Regions from separate parts of the Listeria sp. MAN/IMW/UF555 genome, predicted to be linked through region 4. Evidence: riboswitches for the same ligand, from Rfam matches in the RefSeq annotation. Region 4 holds a riboswitch; each other region holds the start of a gene.
What was found. A riboswitch is a leader RNA that binds a small molecule or an ion and turns the genes downstream of it on or off. The one in region 4 is predicted to bind S-adenosylmethionine.
Positions count from the first base shown of each region.

Region 1: it holds a riboswitch for S-adenosylmethionine, as region 4 does, so the genes downstream of both, metE (5-methyltetrahydropteroyltriglutamate--homocysteine S-methyltransferase) here and AC4PG8_RS04110 (5-methyltetrahydropteroyltriglutamate--homocysteine S-methyltransferase) in region 4, are expected to answer to the same signal.
Region 2: it holds a riboswitch for S-adenosylmethionine, as region 4 does, so the genes downstream of both, AC4PG8_RS06835 (MetQ/NlpA family ABC transporter substrate-binding protein) here and AC4PG8_RS04110 (5-methyltetrahydropteroyltriglutamate--homocysteine S-methyltransferase) in region 4, are expected to answer to the same signal.
Region 3: it holds a riboswitch for S-adenosylmethionine, as region 4 does, so the genes downstream of both, AC4PG8_RS12385 (methionine ABC transporter ATP-binding protein) here and AC4PG8_RS04110 (5-methyltetrahydropteroyltriglutamate--homocysteine S-methyltransferase) in region 4, are expected to answer to the same signal.

Region 1 is NZ_JBZWZS010000001.1:1,095-4,190, reverse strand. It holds gene metE (5-methyltetrahydropteroyltriglutamate--homocysteine S-methyltransferase) at 1-1,961, opposite strand, end outside; SAM riboswitch class I at 2,068-2,174, opposite strand; gene AC4PG8_RS00040 (MFS transporter) at 2,269-3,096, opposite strand, start outside.
Region 2 is NZ_JBZWZS010000001.1:1,366,860-1,369,955, forward strand. It holds gene AC4PG8_RS06830 (pyridoxal phosphate-dependent aminotransferase) at 175-1,356, opposite strand; SAM riboswitch class I at 1,509-1,628, shown strand; gene AC4PG8_RS06835 (MetQ/NlpA family ABC transporter substrate-binding protein) at 1,739-2,560, shown strand; gene AC4PG8_RS06840 (methionine ABC transporter ATP-binding protein) at 2,575-3,096, shown strand, end outside.
Region 3 is NZ_JBZWZS010000004.1:44,557-47,652, reverse strand. It holds gene cesK (histidine kinase CesK) at 1-629, shown strand, start outside; gene AC4PG8_RS12390 (hypothetical protein) at 708-896, shown strand; SAM riboswitch class I at 1,005-1,123, shown strand; gene AC4PG8_RS12385 (methionine ABC transporter ATP-binding protein) at 1,213-2,235, shown strand; gene AC4PG8_RS12380 (methionine ABC transporter permease) at 2,232-2,906, shown strand; gene AC4PG8_RS12375 (MetQ/NlpA family ABC transporter substrate-binding protein) at 2,971-3,096, shown strand, end outside.
Region 4 is NZ_JBZWZS010000001.1:812,573-815,668, forward strand. It holds gene AC4PG8_RS04110 (5-methyltetrahydropteroyltriglutamate--homocysteine S-methyltransferase) at 1-1,075, opposite strand, end outside; SAM riboswitch class I at 1,170-1,266, opposite strand; gene AC4PG8_RS04115 (RidA family protein) at 1,331-1,708, opposite strand; gene AC4PG8_RS04120 (DUF1294 domain-containing protein) at 1,787-2,044, shown strand; gene lcp (putative cellulose-binding protein LCP) at 2,312-3,096, opposite strand, start outside.

The DNA.
Region 1 (3,096 bases), 810 kb from region 4:
TCAAAATCCGAGTAACACATATGAGTATGAATTTGCGTATCATTTTGAACCGAAGCAGTTGTTAATTTAAATGAATATACCGCATCATCTAAATATTTTTGCCATCTCGCTTGTTTCAATGGTAAACCTTCACGTAAAGCTGGCTCGTCCACTTGGATAACTTTAATGCCATTACGTTCTAGTGCTTCTACCTCTTTACGAAGCGCGAGGCCAACTTGATTCGCAACAACACTTTCCGGCACATCATCACGGACAAAACTCCAATTGATGATTGTTACTGGCGCCGTTAGCATCCCCTTCACTGGGCGCTTCGTTAACGACTGGGCATAGACGCTTTCTTTCACTGTAATTTCCTCCGTAAAAGCAACATCCCCGTAGATAAGTGGTGGACGAACCGCTCTCGAACCATAAGATTGTACCCAGCCAAATTTAGTTGCTTGGAAGCCAGCTAATTTTTGTCCAAAATATTCCACCATGTCAGTACGTTCAAATTCACCGTGAACTAACACATCGATATCTAAATCCTCTTGAATTTTAATCCAGCGAGCAGTTTCTTTTTCAATAAATGCATTATATTCTGCATCGGTGATATTTCCTTTTAACCAATCTGCACGTGTTTTCCGAACTTCTGGTGACTGTGGAAAACTTCCGATAGTCGTTGTTGGAAACAGTGGTAATTTGAGCCATTCATGTTGTAATTTGATTCGTTCTGCAAATGGTAATTCTCGGTCAACCCGAACATTTTCCAAATTAGCAATCGCCGCTTGAACTTCTAAATTATTTCGATGGCTTGATTCATTAAGTGCTTTTACAGCCTCACGAGCTTCATTTAGCTCAGCAGCCACACTTTCCGCACCTTCTGTTAAAGCTTTCGTTAATATAGCAATTTCATCTAATTTTTGATCAGCAAATGATAAGCCGCCTAGAATCACTTCATCTAAATCAGGTTCGCTTAGTTTTGTTACTGGTACATGTAATAATGAATTGGATGGTTGGACAATCAATTTATCCTCCGCCACATAATGAGCGATGTCAGTAAGGAGTGCCAATTTCGCATCCAAATCACTGCGCCAAACATTTCGACCATCAATCACCCCAGCCGCTAAATATTTATTTTGCGGAAATCCGTGAGCTTTCAACGCTTTAATCGAATCGCCGTGATCATGAACAAAATCAATTCCAACCGCCGCAACTGGCAAATTAACAACCTCTTCATAATAATCCAAACTTTCAAAATAAGTTTGTAATTCTATTTTCAAGTTTGGTACAGCATCATGAAACGCTTTGTATACTTTTTCAAATAAAGCAATTTCTTTTTTATCAAAACTAGTTGCAAGATAAGGTTCGTCAATTTGAACCCAGGTAGCACCAGCAGTTTCAAGCTCTTTCAAAATTTCAATATACGCTGGAATAAATTTATCTAATAATATTTCAAAGCTTTCTGTATCGCTACCTTTTCCAAGTTTTAAATAAGTAACCGGACCAACAAGGACTGGCTTCCCTTCAATCCCAAGCTCATTTTTCGCTTCCTCGTAGTAGTAAAGCGCCCGGTTATCTAATACTTTAGGATCAGCTTCAGCAAGTTCTGGCACGATGTAGTGATAGTTAGTATTGAACCATTTAGTCATTTCAGAAGCAACCGCGTCACTCTTACCACGCGCAATATCAAAATATGTATTTAGCGAAACCTTTCCACCATCATGTTGAAAGCGTTTTGGAATAATCCCAAATGTAACGCTCGTATCTAGCACTTGATCATAAAAACTAAAGTCACCAACTGGAATCAAATCAATTCCTTTATCTTGTTGTTTCTTTAGCGCATGTAATCTTAGAGCTTTTGTTTCCGCCAATAATTCCTCTTCTGAAATCGCACCATTCCAAAACTTTTCTAGCGCACGTTTCCATTCACGTTTCTCCCCAAGTCTTGGATACCCCAAGTTTGAACTAATCGCCTTTACCATACCTATCACCTTATCCTCTCAATTTTTTGCCAATAAAAAACCTCCCTAGAGAACTAGAGAGGTTTGGAAGTTTCGATACACAAATACAGTGAAACTTTTTAAGTCTCTCTTATCTCTCGAAGCATCACACTTCGCAGGATTTAGCACCTTTTCAACGAATTGAAAGGTTGCTGGGTTTCAACGGGCCAGTCCCTCTACCACTCATAATAAGAGTAATTTATTTAGTTTTTTTAATCACTTAAATTGGATTGAAATCATCATACCACTTGCAACTAAAAACTGTCAATCATTAAATTTTTATTTTCTTTCAATGTGCTTCCTTCCGTCCTCCCAAAGCTAATAATAAACAGCCTAGCAAAAGGATTCCAGCGACCACAAAATAAAATATTTGATTTCCAAAAATCCCTATCATCATCCCCGTTGCACTCGGACCAATAATACTCCCTAAACTAAAGAACATTCCTACCAAAATATTTCCAGCCGGAAGTAGTTCAAGCGGCGTCAAATCAGTCATATAAGATAACCCTAGTGAATAAAGCGAGCCTAGCAATATCCCCAAAATAAAGAAAAATATCACAAAGAAAATAGGTATCTTAACAAACGCTGTTAATACAAAAACCACAGCCCCTGCTCCAGTCAAAAGCGGTAACATTTTACCCCGACCAAATTTATCACTAATAATCCCAATCGGCACTTGAAAAATAATCGTCCCAACTGAAAAAGAAGAAATAATCATCGCAATCATCATTGTATCAAGCCCATCTCGCAACCCTACAACCGGAAATGTCGCATTAAGTCCGGTTTCAAGAATCCCATACAAAAACGGTGGAATCATCGCAACCCAAGCCATCTTAAATACGCCCGAAAAGCGTTTTATACTTCCCCAAAAAGAAATTTTCCGAATAACAGCCTTTTCTCCCACGAAATCATTTCGAATAAACCAAACAAGGCTCCAAGCAATCAATACTAAAATACCTGACAAAAAGAAAGGCAAGTTTGCATTTACTTTTGCCAAATTCACCAATTGCGGCCCAATCGCAAATCCTACAGAGAAAAACAAACCATAAATAGCCATATTCCGACCACGCTTACTAGGATCACTCATTGCTCCAATCCATGTCTGCGATGAAAAATG
Region 2 (3,096 bases), 550 kb from region 4:
TTAACCGGGACAGATACTTTTTATTTAATGCAAAAAAATCTCACTAAATACTTTAAATTCCGGCCTGTCTTCATAAAACAACATGCTAAGAATAGACTTACTAATCAATTATAACACATACAGTTAATTATCTGAATTATTACAAGCTATTTTCTCTTAAAATCACATAATCTCTTAATTTTGTGCCACTTTATCAAATAAATGTAGCTTGGAAATTCGCGCCACTGCCTCTTCTAATCGTTTTTCATCCATTAAAAGTCCTACGCGTACATAACCCTCACCGAAAGTTCCGAAACCACTTCCGTCAGCAACAGCTACACTAACCTCATTTAATAAGTAATCCGCGAATTCACTACTTGTAAACTCTTTTGGAACGGGCATCCATGCAAAAAAAGAGCCCGCTGGAGCAATTGCTTCCCAACCAATTTTATCACAAGCAGCTATAAATGCATTTCTACGGCTTTCATAACGAGCATTTAATTCTTGTACACAAGTTTGATCGCCTGTGAGCGCCTCAATTGCAGCATCTTGAATACCTGGGAATAAACTTACATACATATGATCTTGAATGAGGTTGATTGCTTCGACAACGTCTTTATTCCCAACAGCAAATCCTACGCGCCAGCCAGCCATATTGTATGTTTTCGAAAGCGTATAAAGTTCGATTCCAATCTCTTTTGCTCCTGGAGTTTCTAAAAAGCTAATCGGTTTCTTCCCATCAAAACCAATACCACCATAAGCAAAATCATGTGCAATCGTGATATTGTTTTCTTTAGCAAAAGCAACCGTTTCTTCAAAAAAGTGAGTCGTAGCAACCGCGCCAGTGGGGTTATTTGGATAATTTAAATACATCAACTCCGCTTTTTTCGCAATTTCTTCAGGAATTTTATTAAAATCTGGTAAAAAGTTATTTTCAGCAATAAGTGGCATTGTTTCGAACTGAACTTCTCCTAAAACGGCTCCTGATAAATAATCTGGGTAGCCCGGATCTGGTAAAAGCATTACGTCACCTGGATCCATTAAACACATTGGCAGTTCAACAAGCCCTGTTTTCGTCCCAAATAAAATGGCTACTTCTGTATTTGGATCGATGGTTACATTATATTCACGCGCATAAAAATCAGCCGCGGCTTGTTTAAGTTCCTGTTTTCCACGAAACAACGAATATTTATGATTGATTGGATTTTCTGAAGCTGTTTTCATTGCTTCCACGATATGCTTGGGTGTTGGCTGGTCTGGATTTCCTTGACCTAGATTAATCACGTCATGACCTTCTTCCACTTTCTTTCCCACTTTTTCTACAAGGCTAGAAAAAAATTGATCTGGTAAATTTTGCAAGCGTTTGGAAATTTTCATTTGGCACCCGTCCTTTTCAAGTTTCATTGATTAAAATAGTAAAGTTTTCTGAAGTATTTGTCCAGTATGATTTTTTTTAAACTTAAAAAAGCATTGACAAATTATCTTAAAATGCGTATATTTTTAACTAACAGGTTTTTCTAAAATATTTTCTCTTATCGAGAGCGGCAGAGGGACTGGCCCGATGAAGCCCGGCAACCTAACTTTATTTAAGCGTAAAGTGAAGGTGCTAATTCCAGCAAAATGGTGTATTCCGTTTTGGTAGATGAGAGGAGCTGGATATGTTCGACTTTCCACTTCTCTATTCTAAATAGAGAAGTTTTTTTATTGCTTTCATGAATAAATCTGGATAAATAATCAACATACTAGGGAGGAAAAAAAGATGAGAAAATTAACAAAAGGGTTAGGAATTTTACTTGCATCAAGCCTTATTCTAGGTTTAGCAGCATGTGGAGGCGGAAGTGACGATAAAGCCTTAAGCACAAAAGAAATCACCATTGGAACAACAGCAGGACCTCACCAACAAATCGCTGAAGAAGTTCAAAAATTAGCGAAAAAAGACGGCCTTGAAATCAAAATCAAAACTTTTGATGATTATAATACACCAAATACAGCTTTAAACGACGGTGACCTCGATGCGAATAACTACCAAACAATCCCGTTCTTAGAGCAACAAAAGAAAGATAAAGGCTACAAATTAGACGTTGCTTTTAAAACAGTAGCATTCCCAATGGGTGTTTACTCCAACGATATTAAAGACTTAAAAGATCTTAAAAAAGGCGACAAAATTGCCGTTCCAAACGATCCAAGTAACGAATACCGTGGTTTAAAACTATTTGAAGATGCTGGCATTATTAAATTAAAAGATGGCGTGGAAGAAAAAGCAACAAAAAAAGACATTGCTGAAAACCCACTTGACCTTGAAATCGTTGAACTTGAAGCTTCTCAAATCCCTGCACAATTAGATGAAGTTGCAGCAGCAGCTATCAATACTAACTTCGCAATGGGTGCTGGACTTTCTATTAATAAAGACGCAATTTACCATGAACCAACAAAAGACAATCCATATCCAAACGTATTTGTTATTCGTAGCGAAAACAAAGATGATGAAGTCGTTAAAACATTAGAAAAATACTACCATTCTGATGACGTAAAAGCATTTATTGAAAAAGAATTTAATGGGTCTGTAGTACCTGCATTCTAGGGAGTTGTTTTATTTTGATCGAATTACATCAAGTTTCAAAGTCATTTAATGTAAATGGAAAAACCGTAGAAGCCGTCAAAAATGTTTCTATTACAGTCGAAAAAGGAGAAATTTTCGGTGTCGTTGGTTACAGTGGCGCCGGAAAAAGTACGCTCGTTCGTTGCATCAACTTGCTTGAACGTCCTGATGCCGGCCAAGTTTTAATTGACGGGAAGAATTTGTCTACCCTCTCAAGTAAAGAACTTCGTGTCGCTCGTCGGAAAATTGGTATGATTTTCCAAGGATATAACTTACTTAAAACCGCAACTGTCTATGATAACATTGCCAAACCGTTAAAATTAGAAGGTGTTCCAAAAGACGAAATCGAGATTCGCGTAAATAAATACTTGTCGATTGTTGGCTTAGAGGATAAAAGAAGCAATTATCCAAGTCAGCTTTCTGGCGGTCAAAAACAACGTGTTGCGATTGCTCGTGCTCTTGCGCATGAACCAGAAATTCTTTTAAGCGATGAAGCGACAAGTGCTTTGGATCCTGAA
Region 3 (3,096 bases), on a different contig from region 4:
GGACGCCTTTAACGTCGATTTTAGGATATTTAAGTTATATTCATGAGGATCGTTATCGTGATGAGATTGAGCTGCGTTATTATACGGAACTTGTTTACGGAAAAGCGCGTCATCTGCATAAACTGATTGATGATTTATTCTCTTATACTAGGCTTGATAGTGTTGATTACCAATTGAAAAAAGACGAACTAGACATCATTGAATTACTCAGACAATTAGTAGCAGAATATGACGGACGAGCTGCAGAACGAAATATGCAGATAATCGAACATTTTGATGCCAATAAACTCATCATTGGTGGCGATGGTAACCAAATTATGCGTTTGTTTGAGAATTTATTTTCCAATGCGCTTAGATACGGAGAAGGAAATAAACAAATTGATGTAAGCGCGAAAAAAGAAGATCATATGGCTGTTGTGCGGGTCACTAATTACGGTGAAGAGATTCCAACCGTTGATTTGCCTTATTTATTTGAACGTTTTTATAAAGTAGATAAAAACCGGACAACAACGGGGACTGGTTTAGGCCTTGCAATTGCTAAGTCTATCGTTGAAAAACACGGCGGAATTGTTACCGCAGAAAGCAAACATCGCAAAACAAGTTTTATCGTCAAATTGCCGCTCATTTAATCTTTAAAAATTCTTAAATGTTTCTTTCCTTGTGATTTATGTTCTTTCAGTAGAATATAAATCACGGAGGAGAGAAAAATGAAAAAACATATTGTTTTAATTGTTGTTGCTTGTATCACAGTCATTGCGGTATTTATGTACATAATTCAAGTCAATAGTAGCGAACTTAAATATCAAAATAGAGCTCAGATTAAAATAGCCTCTCAGTTAGCTAGCCAGGAACATTCGGGAGAAAATAATATTATTAGTGAAGTAAATTACAAATAGATGCGTATAAATAAAAAAGTTATTGACAAAGTGTGACGGAAAAGGTAATATGAAAAAACAAGAAACGTCACTATAGTCACAAATGAAGTGATATAATAATATGTAGAAATCTTATCCAGAGTGGTGGAGGGAAATGCCCTGTGAAACCCAGCAACCTAAACAATAATTCATTATGTGTTTAAGGTGCTAAGTCATGCAGAACAACGATTTGTTCTGAAAGATGAGAAGGAAGTTAGCCCATTTGAAAAAATGCTGCCTTTCTGCTCATTAGCAGGAAGGCTTTTTTGTATATCAGAATGTAGAAAAGGTGATAGAGATGATTACGTTACAGAACGTCGTAAAAGAATATACGTCCAGAAATAACAAAGTTCTCGCAGTCGACCATGTCGATTTAGAAATTGAACAAGGTGAGATTTTCGGAGTAGTTGGTTATTCAGGGGCTGGTAAAAGTACACTAATCCGAATGTTCAATGGATTAGAACTACCAACTGAAGGATCTGTTGAAGTAGATAACCTACTAATTAGCCAAATTCGTGGTAGTAAATTAAGAAAAGCGCGCCAACAAATCGGAATGATATTTCAACATTTTAATTTATTATGGTCAAGAACTGTTGCAGAAAATATCGCGTTTCCATTAGAAATTGCTGGTGTTCGCGGTGAGAAAAGACGTTTTCGGGTCAATGAACTAATCCGACTCGTTGGCTTAGAAGGAAAAGAAAACGCCTATCCAGCTGAACTAAGTGGTGGGCAAAAACAGCGCGTAGGTATTGCAAGAGCGCTCGCGAATAATCCTAAAGTATTGCTTTGTGATGAAGCTACATCCGCACTAGATCCACAAACAACCGATGAAGTTTTAGAATTACTGCTAGACATAAATAAACGCCTCAACCTAACTATCATCGTTATCACCCACGAAATGCACGTTATCCGTAAAATCTGTAATCGCGTGGCAGTCATGGAAAACGGGAAAGTTGCTGAACTCGGTGACGTACTAGACGTTTTCCGCCATCCTAAAGAAAAAGTAACGCAGCGCTTCGTCCGCCAAGTAACTGATTCAGACGAAACGGAAGAACTAATCCATCTATTACTCGATAATTACGCAGAAGGTAAAATCGTTAAACTACTCTTCATGAGTGAAAATGCAACTCAACCAGTTATCTCTCAAGTAGCAAAAGAAAATGATGTCTTGCTAAATGTCCTTCATGGGAACTTAACTCAAACGCAAAACGGCGCATACGGAACATTGTATGTCCAAGTTCTAGGCACAGAAGAAGCGATAGAAGCCAGTCTAACACAGCTACGTCAACTTAAAGTAGAAACGGAAGTGTTAGAACGATGACGAAATTACAAGAGTTATTTCCAAATGTTGATTTTCAAATGATGTGGGTTGCCACACAAGAAACGCTATATATGACACTTACTTCATTATTTGCAGTTTTTTTACTAGGAATCGTGCTAGGATTATTACTATTTTTAACCAATAATAAAAAACATGCCGGAGCGCGCATTTTATACTGGATCACAGCAATCCTTGTTAATGTGTTCCGTTCCATTCCTTTTATTATTTTAATCGTGTTACTTTTACCGATGACAAAATCGTTAGTCGGAACCGTAATTGGACCGAAAGCAGCACTTCCAGCTTTAATTATCTCAGCAGCTCCGTTCTATGGTCGGATGGTAGAAATTGCTTTTCGCGAAGTAGACAAAGGCGTTATTGAAGCCGCTAAATCCATGGGCGCGAATATGTTTACTATTATTGGTAAAGTGCTCATCCCAGAAGCCTTACCAGCGATTATTTCTGGTATTACAGTGACAGCAATTTCACTTGTTGGATTCACAGCGATGGCCGGCGTCATTGGTGCAGGTGGGCTTGGAAATACAGCTTATCTTGAAGGATTCCAACGTGGACAACCTGATGTAACGGTACTTGCGACAATTATTATTTTAATCATCGTCTTTATTTTCCAATTTATCGGCGACTTCCTAACAAAACGAACCGATAAACGCTAATCAATGTATATGAAGAAATTTATATAAAAAAACGCGGAATCCCCGCAAAAAAGGAGAGAATTTCATGAAAAAGGTTCTTGGTTTAATTTTCACATTAAGTTTAGTTTTAGTACTTACAGCTTGCGGTGGCTCCTCAGATAAAGCTTCATCTAGTAAAGACGATAATAAATTGGTAGTGGGTGCGTCAAAT
Region 4 (3,096 bases):
TGACGACGTAACGTAATTTGTTCCATTGCTCTTCTTCACTTAAAATATTGCCTTCTTCTGTAGAGGCGAATCCGCACTGTGGGCTAAGGCATAATTGGTTTAGCGACACAATCTCACTCGCTTCTTTAATTCGTGCTTTGATTGCCGTTTCATCTTCTAAATCCCCTGTTTTAGAGGTGATTAAGCCGAGAACGATTTTCAAATCTGGGCGCGCTACATATTTTAGTGGTGAAAAATCTCCAGAACGTTCATTATCATATTCTAAAAAGAAACCATCGATATTAAGTTTGCCAAATAATGTTTCTGCAACTGGTCCATAACCGCCTTCTGCTATCCACGTAGAGCGGAAATTCCCACGACAAATGTGCATCGTAATAACCATATCTGCTGGTTTATACTTGATAGATTCATTAATAAGCGTTTTATATGTTTCTTGCAGCGTATCGGGGTCAAAACCTCGCTCACGCACGACTTCACGCTGTTCATCAGAGCATAAATAGCTCCACGATGTATCATCTAATTGTAAATAACGACAACCGGCATCATAAAAGGCTTGAATCGCTTTTTGATACGCAGCCGCTAAATCAGCCACAAATTTATCAGCATCGTCTATATATGGCTGATACTCCATGTCACCACGATAATGAAGCATCGCCGGACTTGGAATCGTTTGTTTTGCTACATGATTTTCACCAACGGCTTCTTTTAGGAAAATGAAATCTTCTATAAATGGATGCGTCGTGAAATCAATTGGACCAGTGATTTTCACTGAATGTGATTTTGTTTGGACTTTGCTAAATTGAATGCCTCCCGCTGCATCGTACCCTTCTACCCCATCCAAATTCTCTAAGAAATCAAAATGCCACCAAGCGCGGCGGAATTCGCCATCAGTAATTGCTTTTAAACCCACTTCTTTTTGTTTTTCAACAATGTACTTGATTTCTTCATTTTCAATTTCACGTAATTCTTGAGTTGTAATTTCGCCACTTTGGAATTTCTCGCGTGCCTCTTTAATTGCCTTTGTCCGTAAAATACTTCCAACATGATCTGCATAAAATGGTGCCACTTGATTCATTTTCTTCGCCTCAATTCTAGTTATTTTTATGTACAAAAAAACTTTCCCCCAAAAGACAGCTTTTAAGGGAAAGAGTGATTTACCTGTTTCGCGTGCCTTATCTGTCAGTGATACTGCTGGATTTGGCACCGTGAAAAGTCCGGTTGCCAAGGCTTCACTGGGCCAGAACCCTCCACCTTTCTTGATAAGTTACTATGTAATTGGTTCTTATTATATCGTTTACTTCTTGTAATTGTCAAATTTATTTCTGAATATTTATGCTTCTGCGATAACTTCGATTTCAATGTCAGCATCAAGCGGTAACTTGGCTACTTGGAAAGCACTTCTTGCGGGGAAATCGCTGGAAAAGAAAGTAGCATATACTTCATTCACAGCTGTAAAATCATTTAAATCTTTGAAGAAAACGGTCGCTTTAATGATTTTGTCTAGTCCAGAACCAGCTTCTTCTAGTACGGCTGCTAAATTTTTAAAAGCTTGCTCAGCTTGTTTTGTTGCGCCTTCTGCTAATTCTCCAGTTGCTGGGTTAATACCAAGTTGACCTGATGTGAAAATAAGTCCATTCACTTTTACAGCTTGTGAATATGGTCCGAGTGCTTTTGGGGCTGACGAGGTTTGAATAATTTCTTTTGCCATTTTATCCCTGCTTTCTTTTGTGGTATGCTTTTATTCTAATAAATAAAGTTAGTTTTAGCAATAAAGGGGGCTTTCTGAATGATTTTAACGATATATTTAATCGCGATAACGCTTATTTCTTTTCTATTATTCGCTGTTGATAAACGGAAAGCAATTAAACACGCATACCGGATACCTGAGTCGGTACTACTGCTCTCTGCATTTCTTGGTGGTGCCTTTGGTAGTTGGATGTCGATGCAGTTGTTTCACCATAAAACGCAAAAGCCGAAGTTTCGGATTTTAGTTCCGCTTGCGATGGTTTGGACTGTAGGGGTTTTGGTTTGGTGGTTGTACTGAATTAACAAGCTAAATTTGTCCATTTTCAGCTTTTATAATTTTCAAATTCCCAGTAGAAATAGTTTTGCAGTGCTTGACATGAGTCATCCCAATTGTCTTTTGAACATGATTTCTATCTTTGATAAAAGTAATTCATAGCTATATTTTAACAGTCTTTTTGTACAGTTCTTAAAATTAGTAAAACACTATAACAAATCTATTATGTCTAATAGCAAAAAATACCGACCAGAGAAAACTGGTCGGTATTTTTATTCTTACTATCTTTTATTAATTTTTCCTTCTTAATTTCTTTCTACCTCTCATCACCAACAAGAGCATGCTTAGAAGAAGTAAGCTCATGCCTGTCCAGATTACCCAAGTGTTTGTTTGGTCACCTGTTTTTGGTAATGGTTTTGCTGCTTCATATGTTGCTGTATGTTGCTTGTTATCAACTACTTTTAATGGTGTTTTTTCTACTGATGGTTTTACTGGATTTGTAGGTCCTGTTGGGTCTGATGGGTCAACAGGTTTTACATTTTCTGCTTTTACTTGAATGTTAGCTGTAACAGAAAGTTGTTTCTTCCCTGCATCTGCAGTTCCTTCATTTGGATCATACGTGTAAATCACTTTGTAGATACCAGCTTTATTTACATCTACTTTACCATCTACTTGGATTTTGGAGAAAGGAATTGCTACACCATCTCGGTTTGTCGCACCTATAAAATTAGCTTCTGCTTCCCATTTTTCTCCATGTGGGATAACGCTATCTTTTACAGTGATTTGAGCTTGGTTTTGGATCACAGTGATATGAGCTACTTTTTTCACTCCATCATAGATATAGCTTACTTCATATGCGCCTGCTGTTTCAGAATCAACTTGCCCGGTTACAGTTACATCTTCGAAAGAAATTTGGTCGCCTTTTTTATTTGTAGCGTTATCGAAGTTGTCTTCTGCTTTCCATTTATCTCCTGTATAAATGATAGAGTCATGCACTTCTAAGCTTGTTTTTCTTGGACTTACAGTGAGATTAATTGTTTTCGAAACACCACCATAACTATAAGTCACTTGGTAAA